Regions from separate parts of the Nonomuraea sp. 10N515B genome, predicted to be linked through region 1. Evidence: riboswitches for the same ligand, from Rfam matches in the RefSeq annotation. Region 1 holds a riboswitch; the other holds the start of a gene.

Region 1 (5,808 bases):
CGGCTATTTCACCACCGAGCGCATCACACAGCTGACGGCCTGGGCGCTACGCACCTTCTCGAACGTCCACCTGTTCGTCCCGGACGTGCCCGCTGCCGCGACCTTGCAAGCACTCGGCTACAGCCCGCAGCGAGCCGCGACCAAGGCTCGTCGCCAGGCGTCCTACCTGAGCAACAAGATCTGCCGCGCCCTGGCGTCGCTGGGAGTGCCGGACCCTTCGGGAAGGATTCTCGACTGGGCGGCGCTGTCGCAGAACACCCGCTATCGCGAGCTCCTGAACGCCACCTACGAGCTGTTCAAGTCCGACGACGAGTTCGCCGACGTCTGCGTCGAGGCCACCGGTTGGGTGCTGCACGGCCGCCTCGAACCGGAGCAGATCACCGCGAGGCGGCTGGAGATCGCCGTCGACTACCTGCTTGCCGAACTGCCGCTGTTCCTCGACACCGCAGCCATCGTGGGCCAGCCCGGCTCGGTGTTCTGCTATCACACCTCGACCGGCTTCCTCGAGCGGCTCTACGCCCGCGAACTACCGGTGAAACCGGCCGATGGGCAGGGGTTCGCCGTCGTCGCCCCCACCGCAGATCAGGGCAGGATGCAGTAGTTCTGCCCAGCCGCAGCCAGCGCCGGGGCGGCCGCGATGGCCACGGGCATCACGACTGCGGCCAATGCGAGAACACCGGCCGGGACGATGACCGCCGTCCTCGGGGGAGCCGTGCGGGTCAGCAGCCGTCGCACCCGATCTCCCGTGTGCTGACCGGAGGCGGCCAGCGCCGAGCGAGGCGTCGCCCGGCCGTCGGCCAGCGCCAGCAGGGCGTCGGCGACGGTCAGCCGGTCGGCCGCTTTGACGGCGGCATCGTCGGCGGCCAGCTCGGTCAATCGGCCGATCTCCCGTGCGGCCAGCCGGAACAACGGGATCCACGGGAAGGCCCGCCTCAGGCCGCGGGCCACGGCCATCAGCAGATGATGATGCCCGCGCAGGTGGGCGCGTTCATGGGCGAGCACAGCCGCCAGCTGGCGGTCGTCGAGGGCGGCCAACGTCGAGGTGGTCAGCACGATCCGGCCGCCTCCGCCCGGCAGGCAGTAGGCGACGGCGATGTCATGCTCCAGCACTAGCGCGCCGAGCGCCGCGTCCCGGCGGGCCACCATCTCCAGCACGGCCAGATGCCGGCGCCGCTCCCGGCCGGCGGCCACCAGCTCGCCGCCGATACCGTAGACGAGCCGTCCCGCGACGCCGGCAGAGACCACGAGTCCCGCACTGACCATCAGCGCGCCGCCCGGCGTGGCATAGGCGGCCCGCACCATGAGCACGCACGCGTTGAGGAACCGCGCCAGATCCGTGCCGAGCGCGCTGACCGGTACCACCACCGTCAGCCCGGCCAGAAGGGCCGACCCGACGACCGCCGCGCTCAGCGACTGCCAGCACCAGATGGCCAGCCGCGGCGCCCGGTCCAGCCACGCGGCCCGGCGCAGCACGACCGGGCCGAGCGCGCCGACGACGAGGCCGTACAGCACAAGGATCAGGGCGGCGTTCATGTCACAGACTCATCCGACCTGGCCGCGTCCAGCAGCGCCCGCAGCTTGGCGACCTCCCTTGGGTCCATGCGCTCGACGAACCGCGCCAGGGCGGCGGTCCGATCGGAGCTCACATCCAACGCATCAGCCATCAGCCCGGCGACGTAATCTTCGCGGCTCGCCTTGGCCCAATACAGATAGGCGCGGCGCTTCAGCTCGCGATCGAGCCAGCCCTTGCGGTAGAGGATCTCCATCACCGTCTGCACCGTGGTGTAGGCCAGCTCGCGCTCTGCGCGCAGCCGCTCCAGCACCTCGCGCACCGGCAGCGGGCCGTCGGCCGCCCACATCACGTCCATGATGGCGGACTCAAGGTCGCCCAGTCCCCGTACCATTCTTCCGCTCACGCCTCCAGGTCTACCTTCCGCTCCAGGAACTCCTCACGGTCGATCTCGCCGGCGGCGTACCGGCGGCGCAGCTCGGCCCAGGCGCGATCTTCCGGCGGCAGTGGCGGGCGGCCCTGGTCGCGAGCGGTGAGCGAGCGCACCACCCACATCGTCGCGGCCACCGCCAAGGCCAGCACTGCCAACACCAGAATGGCCCAGAAAGCCGTCCAGGCTCCTGTACCACCCATAAAGTCGCACATCACCGCCTCACCCCCTAATCGCCTAAGTTCCATAGGTCAACCTACCCACAGGCGCCGAAGATGTGACACCCGCGGCCGCACGGGGTTCTGCCGCGATCCCGCGCAAGTGGGCCATGAGGCTCTTGTCGGTCACCGCGCCGAAGAAGAAGGCCGCCACCCGGACCTGCCGGTCCAGCACATAGGTGGCCGGCAGCGTGCGGTGCGCCATCGGCCCGAAGGCCGGCGCGCCGGCGCCGAACGCATCGACGGGACGGCATCGCGTCGCGGGCGAACGCCTGCGCGAAGGCCTGCCGGTCGCGGATGTTGACCTCGACGAAGTCCACGCCCAGCGGCTCGGGCTGCCGGGCTGCCCGGATCGGCGCCGGAGTCTCCTCCCGGCACGGCGCACACCACGACGCCCAGTGGTCGACCACCACGACCTTGCCCCGCGGCGTGGCGACGTCGAAGTCACGCCCGTCCAGGTCGGTGCCGCGCAGTTCGGGGGCGACCGTGCGCCGGCCAGGTGGCAGCGCAGTGGACGTCTCGGTCGTGCCCGACACCTGCAGCTGCGAGGTGTCGGTCTGCTGCGTGGCGCAGGCGGAGATCACCACGACGACACCGGGGACGGCCATGGCCCATCTGAGGGGTGAGATGCCTGGTGCCCGTGTCCGCCCCGTTTGCTCAGACAGCGGGGCGGCCCAGGCCGCGTAGCTGGTCGGGGGTCAGCGTGGAGACGTTCTGGTCGACGGGGGAGTCGGTGTACTGGTGGATGGCCCAGGACTTCCAGTCGGCGGGCGCGGCGAGCTCGCCCTTGGGCTTGCTGTAGTGCGCGACCCACAGCGGGTATTCGGCCAGGCCCTTGCCGTAGGTGTTGGCGAAGTTCCAGCCGCTGTAGAGCATCGGGGTGACCCCGGTCTTGGCCTTCACGTGCGACAGCCACGCCTTGGCCCAGGCGTTGACCTCGGCGACGGACTGGCCATCGGTGGTCTCCAGATCGAGGACCAGCAGGTCGCCGCGCTTGGCGGGCTGGGAGTTCACCACGGACAGGAAGTGCTCCGCCTCGGCGATGGGGTCGTTGCCGGGATGGCCGTAGTGGTAGGCGCCGCGCACGATTCTCTTCTTGTCCATCTCGCGCCAGTGTCGGGCGAACGAGGCGTCTCGGAAGGTCGTGCCCTCGGTGGCCTTGATGATGCCGAACTTGGCGGGGCTGGCGTTCCAGTCGTACAGGGGCTGGTACCGGGAGACGTCCACGCCATAGGTGAGCGTCTCGGCTTCGGGGTGAGCTGCGTTTACTGAGTTGTGCTCGGTAGATGAAGCGAGGGCCGTGCCGGTCACGCTCGCGAGGGCGGTGGCTGCGGCCAGGATCGCGCCGGCGACGGCGAAGCCGAGGCCCTTGACGGGAAGATCGAGGTGGTTCTTGAGGGTGTGGGCGATTGCGGCAAGCCGGGGCTTGGGCATGAGGGCATTGACTCCTTGCTTCCATGCCGCCTACCGGGTTAGCTGACGGGTTCGGGCGTGGAAGTGCCCTACGGACGCAGCCTGGGCAGGCGTCCGATTCACCCCGAAGAGGATGGGTCCCCGGTTCCGCGAGGTGCGGATTCGGCGGCCGAACGCCGTCCCGAGGGGTTCCTCGGGAGGGCGCACAGTCCGGTCAACAATGCGGCAACGCCGTGACGAAGAGCTCGTCAAGACGTGTACCGCGATTGCGCAAAAGGTATGCATGCGCCCATAGATATTGCAAGTAGGGCAAATAGGATTCCGGTGTTTCAGCCGCCGGATAGCCGCTGAAATGCCGAGCCTGCCGTGGGTCTGGGCTGGGTAAAGTTTGCGGCCGTCGCGTCCGGGCCCTGCTCACTGTGGCGCGAGATAGCGGGAATCGGGATGCACAGATCGACGATTGAGACACCAATAAAGTCGGCGCCTGCGACCGCGCGCAGGATCAGGGACGGGATGTGTTCGTAGTCGAAGCGGGGAAGGAGCTCCATACGCATCGGGACGGACCCATGCATCCCATTCACCCGGCAAGTGGCGCTTGGGGAAGCCGGGGCGGGGTGAAGCGGCGCAGCCGGTTGGCGTTGCCCACCACCGACAGCGAGGACAGCGCCATCGCGGCTGCGGCGACGATGGGGCTGAGCCGGATGCCGAAGAACGGGTAGAGGACGCCGGCCGCGATCGGGATGCCGACCACGTTGTAGACGAAGGCCAGGAACAGGTTCTGGCGGATGTTGCGCATGGTGGCCTTGGACAGCCGGATCGCGGTGACGACCCCGCCAAGGGCGCCGGAGATCAGCGTGACGTCGGCGGCCTCGATGGCCACGTCGGTGCCGGTGCCGATGGCGAACCCCACATCGGCCTGGGCCAGGGCGGGGGCGTCGTTGATGCCGTCGCCGACCATGCCCACCCGCCGGGCCTCGCCCTGCAGCCGGGCCACCTCGGCGGCCTTGTGCTCGGGCAGCACCTCGGCCAGCACTCGGGTGATGCCGACCTGGCGGGCGATCGCCTCGGCGGTCCGCGCGTTGTCCCCGGTGATCATCACCACGTCCAGGCCGAGCTCCTGCAGCGCGGCCACCGCGTCCCGGGAATCGACCTTGACCGTGTCAGCCACCGCCAGCACGCCCGCGGGCCTGCCGTCGACGGCTGCCAGGATCGGGGTACGACCGGCCGAGGAGAACTCATCCGCTGCCTCGTTCAAGCCGCTGACGTCCACGCCCTCCTCGGTCAGGAACCGGGAGTGACCGACCAGCACCTCGTGCCCGTCCACGACGGCCCGGATGCCCTTGCCGGTCACCGAGTCGAAGTCGGTGACCTCCGGAACGGCGAGGCCACGCTCACCGGCTCCGCGAACGATCGCCTCACCCAGCGAGTGCTCCGACGACCGCTCGGCAGCGGCCACCAATGACAGCACGTCATCCTCGTCCCGGCCGTTCAGCGGCGCGACGTCGGTGAGGGCGGGCCGGCCTCGGGTGATGGTGCCGGTCTTGTCCAGCACCATGATTCCCAGCTTGTGGGCGGTTTCCAGCGATTCGGCATCCCGGATCAAGATGCCTGCCTGAGCACCTTTTCCGGTCCCGACCATCACCGACAGTGGAGTGGCCAGGCCGAGCGCGCACGGACAGGCGATGATCAGGACGGCGACCGCCGCCACCAGCGCCAAGGTGAACGCGGGCGGCGGCCCGGCGACGAACCAGACGGCGAAGGAGATGATGGCGATGGCGATGACGGCGGGCACGAAGTAGCCGGACACCAGGTCGGCCAGGCGTTGGATGGGCGCCTTGGACGCCTGAGCCCGTCGTACTAGAGCGATGATCTGCGCGAGCATCGTCTCCGAACCAACCTTGGTGGCCTCGAACCGGAACGCGCCGGTCTGGTTGACGGTCGCGCCGACCACCTCATCGCCCGCTCCCTTGGTCACCGGAATGGATTCGCCGGTCACCATGGATTCGTCCAGCGTCGAGCGGCCGTCGACGATGACGCCGTCCACCGGCACCTTCTCCCCCGGCCGGACCACGATGACGTCGCCGGGCACGACCCCCTCGATCGGCACCTCGGCCTCGGCGCCGTCACGCACCACGCGCGCGGTCCTGGCTTGCAGCCCGATCAGCGCGCGGATCGCCTCACCGGTGCCTGCCTTGGCCTTGGCCTCGAACAACCGCCCGAGCAGGATCAGGGTGAGG
Region 2 (5,808 bases), on a different contig from region 1:
GCTGGGCTTCGACGTGGCCGAGATGATGGTGCGGCGCAAGGTCGGCACCGGGCGGCTCATCGTGCGGCCCAAGGTCGTCGACGCCGGACACCACCAGCGGCGGTTGCTCCGGCTGACCGGACTCGACGTGGAGGAGAACCAGGCGCGGCGGCTGCTCAACGACCTCGACGGGTTCCGGGTGGCCAAGGGGCTGCGGCACGAGGACGAGGCCATCGTGGCGCACAAGTGGCTGGCGGAGGTGTTCCAGCCGACGGTCGAGGCCATTCCCGCGAGGCTGCGCGGGAAGCTGGAGCCCGCGCAGCTGTTCCACGAGATTCTGGACCACCGCTGGTATCTGTCGGAGCAGGCGGGCGCCGACGTCGGGCTGGAGGCGGCCGTGAAGTCGTATGTGGACAACGTGCTCGTCCACAAGCCCGACGAGAAGGCGCTGCTGCCGGAGGACGCCGCTCAGTAGGCCGGCGTTCAGTACGCCTCTGCTCAGTACGCCTTCGTTCAGTAGGCCACCGTGATGCGCCGGCGCGGATGTGCGCCGTTCTCCAGCTCGTCCGCGACAGCGACCGCGTAGTCCTCGGCGGAGATGAAGCTGCGGCCCTCCGCGTCCACCAGCAGCTGATCGCCGCCGATGCGGTAGACCCCGGTGCGCTCGCCGGGCGCGATCTCGGCGGCCGGCGAGATGTACGTCCAGTCCAGGTCCTCCACCTCGCGGAAGAGGCGCAGCACGGCACGCGCGGCCAGTGCCTCTTTCTTGTAGATCTCCGGGAACTCGGGCGTGTCGACCAGGTCGACCCCGGGAGCGACCTGGAGGCTGCCGGCGCCGCCGACGGCGATCAGGCGGCGCACGCCGGCCACGCGCACGCCGTCGATCAGCGCGCGATAGGCGGCGACGAAGGGCGGTTCCGGCTCGGTGCCGTCGCGCGGGGGGCTGATAGCGGAGACGACGGCGTCATAGCCCTTGGCCAGAGTGGCGGAGTCGTGAACGTCGCCCTTGACGGGACCCGAGCGGCTGACGCCGGTCACCTCGTGCCCGCGGTCGGTGAGCTCTGCGGCGATACGCTGGCCGATCATGCCGGTCGCGCCAAAGAGAAGGATCTTCATGGCAGCAAGAGTATCCATTGGATACTGGTTACTTCATCGTGCTATAAGTACCTTATGGATACCGGCAATGTCTTCGATATGAATTGCCCGACTCGGGTGGTTCTGGATCGGATCGGCGACAAATGGTCGGTGCTGGTCGTGCTCAGCCTCATCGGCGGGCCGATGCGGTTCACCCAGCTGCGGGCACAGATCGGTGGGGTCACACCCAAGGTGCTGACGCAGACGTTGCGGGCCATGGAGCAGGACGGGCTCGTCACGCGGGAGGTGTTCGCCGAGGTGCCACCGCGGGTCGAGTACACACTGACGGAGCTCGGGCGCTCGCTGCACGAACCGATCGCAGCGGTGGCCGAGTGGGCCGAGCGGAACATCACCGAGATACTCCGGTGCCGCGAGAAGTCGGCCTGAGCGGCACGCAGGCCGGTGCGGGCCGCCGCCGGGCGTTCAGGCGCTGGTGAGCTTGGTGATCTCGGTGACGATGTCGGGCCAGAGGGGGCGTGGCAGGTCGTGGCCCATGCCGGGATAGGTCACCAGCCTGGCGCCGGGGATGGCCGCCGCCGTGGCCTGGCCGCCCGCCACGGGGATGAGCTGGTCCGCCTCGCCGTGCAGGACCAGCGTGCGCACCTTCACCTGGGCGAGCAGCTCCGTCCGGCCGCCCGAGGCCATGATGGCGGCCAGTTGCCTGGCCGTGCCCGCAGGATCGAAGCACCGGTCGTAGGCCATCCCGGCCATCGCGATGATCCGCTCGCGGTCCAGGTCGTAGCCGGGCGAGCCGATGACGGACCAGGTGCGCAGCGCCTGCTCCAGCACGCCGTCACGGTCGGCCGGCGGCGTGGCCATCAGCACCTCGGCCGCCGCCGCGGTCGGCGGGGCGACCTCGGGGCCCGGCGTCGACATGATCGAGGTCAGGGTCAGCACCCGTCCGGGATGCCGGATGGCCAGGGCCTGGGCGATCATCCCGCCCATCGACGCGCCGACCACATGGGCGGCGGGCCAGCCGAGTGCCTCCATGAGGCCGGCGGCGTCGTCGGCCAGGTCGTCGAGCAGGTATGGCGCAGGCGTCCCCGCTGGGGGGACACCCTGGTCGTGGAAGTGCGTGGACAGGCCCGCGTCGCGGTTGTCGAACCGTACGACGTGGTGTCCCTGCTCCGCCAGGAGCCGGCAGAGCCCCTCGTCCCAGTGGATGAGCTGGGCGCCGAGCCCCATGATGAGGAGCAGGGGTCGTCCTGCCGGTGAGCCGAAGGTCTCGTAGGCGATGTCGATGCCGTTGACGGCTGCGCGCATGGTCACGGAGACCAGAATGACATTCTGGTCTCCGTCTCGTAAAGTCAGCGCTTGATAAGCCTGCGCAGGCGCTTGTGGCCGAGCACCACGCCGCCCCCGGCCATGGCCAGGGCGCCCGTGAGGAGGACGCCGCTCACGGCGCTCGACTCCTCCGCCTCGGTCTTGGGCGTGACGGGGTGCCCAACCGGAGCCGCCACCGCCTTGCCGCCGGCGGGCTCCTCAGCGGGCTCGACCTCGGCGGACTTGGCCTCGGGGGTCTTGACCTCGGCAGGCTCCTCCTCGGCCACGACCTTCGGAGGCTTGGCCGGGTTGGTGTCCTTCCTGCCCCAGGCGCCGGTGGAGAAGGGGACCGGGTAGTTCTTCTTGCCGACGCCGTCTCCCCACTTGGTGATGACGTAGTCGATCTTGATGTGACCCTGGCCGCCGACGCCGTCCACGCTGAGCGAATTGGGGTTGAACCTGCCGCCAGTCAGCTCCGCGAAGGTCTTGGCGTCCAAGTCGAGCATGATGCCACGGTTGGAAGGCACGCCCGGGCCGCGGTCACCGACGAAGAAGGGGAGCTTCTTGCCCTTGTAGACCACATATCCCTCGGTCAGCAGCGGCCAGCTCGGACTGGCGGCCAGGCCTTTCTGCATGGGCTTGCCGCTGGCGGGCATGCCCGTGTCACCGTTGCGGCCGGATCCGTCGTCCCAGTAATAGGACGCCGTGGTAGAGCCCTTGAGCAGGATCTTCTCTTCGGTGTCGGAATCGGCGTGGGCCGCCGTGCAGGCGATGGCCACAACGGTGGTGGCGGAGGTGGCGAACAGGGCGCAGGAACGCAGGCCAAAACGTGCAGACATGGGGCAGTGAGGTCCTTTGCGAGGGGTCAGGGACACGCGCTCCCAAAAAAGGGCGTAGCAAGGCAGAACGCCGAACGGGGGTTACTACGCGGAGCGCGAAAAGAGCCTGGGAAAAGGGCCGATCAACCGGAGGCCGGCACGACGCTGTCTGGGGGTACGTACATCAATGCGGTGTCCTCTCCATCACGCCTACCGGGTTAGCTGACGGGTTCGGGCGGTGGAGATGCCCTACCGGCACGTGGCCGGATTCACCCCAGGGGTTGGGTCCCCGGTTCCCGATCTATCGGGATTCGGCTAGGTAATGGCCCACACTTTAACCACGTATTCCGGACACGCGCAAACAAATCATCATGAATCTGCAGAAAGATCTACCTAGGGCTGTAAAGGGACGAATCGGGCAGAGGTTGGCGTTCGCGGGCATAGAAAGAGGGGGTACGGCATGCCGTACCCCCTCGCAATCCCAGCCTCAGCCGCCGCTCTTGCGCCTGAACGATCTTTTACTCGCAGCCGGACCGTGCGCCCCGTGGATCTTCGATGGGTCACCGCCCCTGCCACCTTCGCCCGAGCCCGCGTGCTGGTTGCGCTTGCGCTCCAGCGCCTCGCGGAACTTGCGCTTCATCTCGTCCTCGGGAGTTTCGCTGTTTTCCGGCTCCGGTGTATCCGCCATGAGGACCTCCATGGTGTTGGGGACAATCACAGCTTCGCACGGCGGCGGTTATGGCGCGAAACCGGGGCTGAGGCCGTGCCTTGGGCAAAGACGAACCGTTCCTGGTATTGCGTTGGTACGCACCGGGGAAGCAGAAGCGACATGATAGCCAACCCCCCGGAGCGGCAATGAGCGTCCTCGGCCATGACCTGGCGATGGATCTCGGGGCCGCGTCCACCCGGATCTACGTCAAGGGCAAGGGCATCGTGCTGGACGAGCCCTCGGCCGTCGCACGCCACGCCGAGACGGGCAAGGTCCTCGGGTACGGCGCGGCGGCCGTCGACGTCCTCGGCGAGACGTGCTGGCCGATCAGCGACGGACTGCCTGCCGACGGTGAGCTCACCCGGCGTCTGATCCGGTATTTCGTCCGTAAAGTGCACGGGCATCCGTTCGCCCGGCCCCGTGTGGTCCTGGCGCTGCCCGACGGGTGCACGCGGATCGACCGGGCGGCACTGCGGGACCTGGCGTTCGAGGCGGAGGCGCGGGACATCCTGCTGATCCCGCACGCGCTGGCGGCCGCGCTCGGCGCGGGCGTGCCGGTCAAGGACTGCGCCGGGTGGATGGTCATCGACATCGGGCGCGACGCGGCCAGGATCGCGGTGCTGTCTTACGGGGCCGTGGTCGCCTCTGGCACGGTCCCGGGCGGCGGCCATGCCATGAGCAGGTCGATCGCCCGCCTGGTCGAGCGCGAGCACGGACTGCTGATCGACGAGGGCGAGGCGGAGGCGGCGAAGCGGCGCGCGGGCTCCGAGTGGAAGCCTCTGGACCGGCAGGTGCTGGTCCACGGCAGGGACGCGGAGACCGGCAGGGAGCGCACGGCGGCGCTCCCGGTGCAACTGATCTATGAGGCGACCAGGCAGCCGGTCGAGACCATCGAGCGGGCGGCGGTCGGGATCGTGGAGGACTGCCCGGCGGAACTGGTGGCCGACCTCGGGGAACGGGGTGCGGTGCTGGTGGGGGGTGGCGCACTGCTGCGAGGGCTGTGCCGGCGGATGCGTACCGCCTTGTGCATGCCGGTGCGCCGGGCGGAGCGGCCTCTGGAGTCCGTGGCGCTCGGCCTCGGACACTGCGTGGACGACCTGGGACTGATCGCCAAGCTCAGGGGCGGCGCCAGGTGACACCGGGCCAGGCCCGGCGAACCTAGCGTTCGTCGACCAGCTCGGCCGCGGCCTCCAGGTCGGCCGGGGATTCCCAGCGCTAGATGTCGACCCAGGTCCGTTCGTCGATCCGGATCAGCTTGGCCTCCGAGGGTCCGGAGATCTTGGCGCGGAGCACGGCGATGAGGGCGGCCCGCGCGGCGAGCACCTTTTCGGTGGCGGCGGGGTCGGCGGTGAAGCGGGTGGTCAAGAGGGTCGGCAAACTCACGCAGAAGGCCAGGGAGACGCGCAGGCGGATCCTGCAGGCGGCCGGGAGTTGTTCGTGCGCGACGGGTACGGCACCACGAACCTGCAGGACATTGCGAACAAAGCGGGCGTGGCCGTGCAGACGATCTATTTCGTCTTCGGCAACAAACGCTCGCCGCTGAAGGAGCTGGTGGACGTCACGATCGCCGGGGACGACGAGCCGGTGGCGACCATGGACCGGCCGTGGTTCCACGCGGCGATGGCCGCCGATCATGAAGGTGCTGAGCACGGCCGCGGCGATGGACCCCGAGGTGGGGGCGCTCTGGTCGTACGACATCGATCCCGCTACACGGTGCAGCGGGCCGCGGCCGACGCGCTCATGGCCAAGCCGGGAGCATGGGCTGGCGTCTCGGCCGAGTTCGCGGCCGACGTGCTCTACACGCTGCTCAGTCCCGAGGTCTACCTGCAGTTCGTCGAGGAGCGCGGCTGGAGGCCCGAGCAGTGGGAGGAGTGGGTCCACGGGACCCTGGCCGCCCAGCTCCTC

What was found. A riboswitch is a leader RNA that binds a small molecule or an ion and turns the genes downstream of it on or off. The one in region 1 is predicted to bind cyclic di-AMP.
Region 2: another riboswitch for cyclic di-AMP. It lies ahead of ACTWQA_RS05155 (hypothetical protein); the one in region 1 lies ahead of ACTWQA_RS56425 (glycoside hydrolase family 25 protein).

What each region holds. Positions count from the first base shown of each region.
Region 1 is NZ_JBQQBQ010000113.1:5,921-11,728, reverse strand. Features, by position in the region: gene ACTWQA_RS56450 (tRNA-dependent cyclodipeptide synthase) at 1-601, shown strand, start outside; gene ACTWQA_RS56445 (M56 family metallopeptidase) at 583-1,533, opposite strand; gene ACTWQA_RS56440 (BlaI/MecI/CopY family transcriptional regulator) at 1,530-1,916, opposite strand; gene ACTWQA_RS56435 (SHOCT domain-containing protein) at 1,913-2,143, opposite strand; gene ACTWQA_RS56430 (TlpA family protein disulfide reductase) at 2,197-2,766, opposite strand; gene ACTWQA_RS56425 (glycoside hydrolase family 25 protein) at 2,816-3,592, opposite strand; cyclic di-AMP (ydaO/yuaA leader) riboswitch at 3,605-3,749, opposite strand; gene ACTWQA_RS56420 (hypothetical protein) at 3,901-4,125, opposite strand; gene ACTWQA_RS56415 (heavy metal translocating P-type ATPase) at 4,149-5,808, opposite strand, start outside.
Region 2 is NZ_JBQQBQ010000003.1:134,817-140,624, forward strand. Features, by position in the region: gene ACTWQA_RS05135 (DUF4032 domain-containing protein) at 1-454, shown strand, start outside; gene ACTWQA_RS05140 (NAD(P)-dependent oxidoreductase) at 493-1,095, opposite strand; gene ACTWQA_RS05145 (winged helix-turn-helix transcriptional regulator) at 1,174-1,500, shown strand; gene ACTWQA_RS05150 (alpha/beta fold hydrolase) at 1,537-2,376, opposite strand; gene ACTWQA_RS05155 (hypothetical protein) at 2,421-3,215, opposite strand; cyclic di-AMP (ydaO/yuaA leader) riboswitch at 3,387-3,521, opposite strand; gene ACTWQA_RS05160 (DUF5302 domain-containing protein) at 3,682-3,882, opposite strand; gene ACTWQA_RS05165 (rod shape-determining protein) at 4,050-5,039, shown strand; gene ACTWQA_RS05170 (hypothetical protein) at 5,119-5,286, opposite strand; gene ACTWQA_RS05175 (TetR family transcriptional regulator) at 5,341-5,808, shown strand, end outside.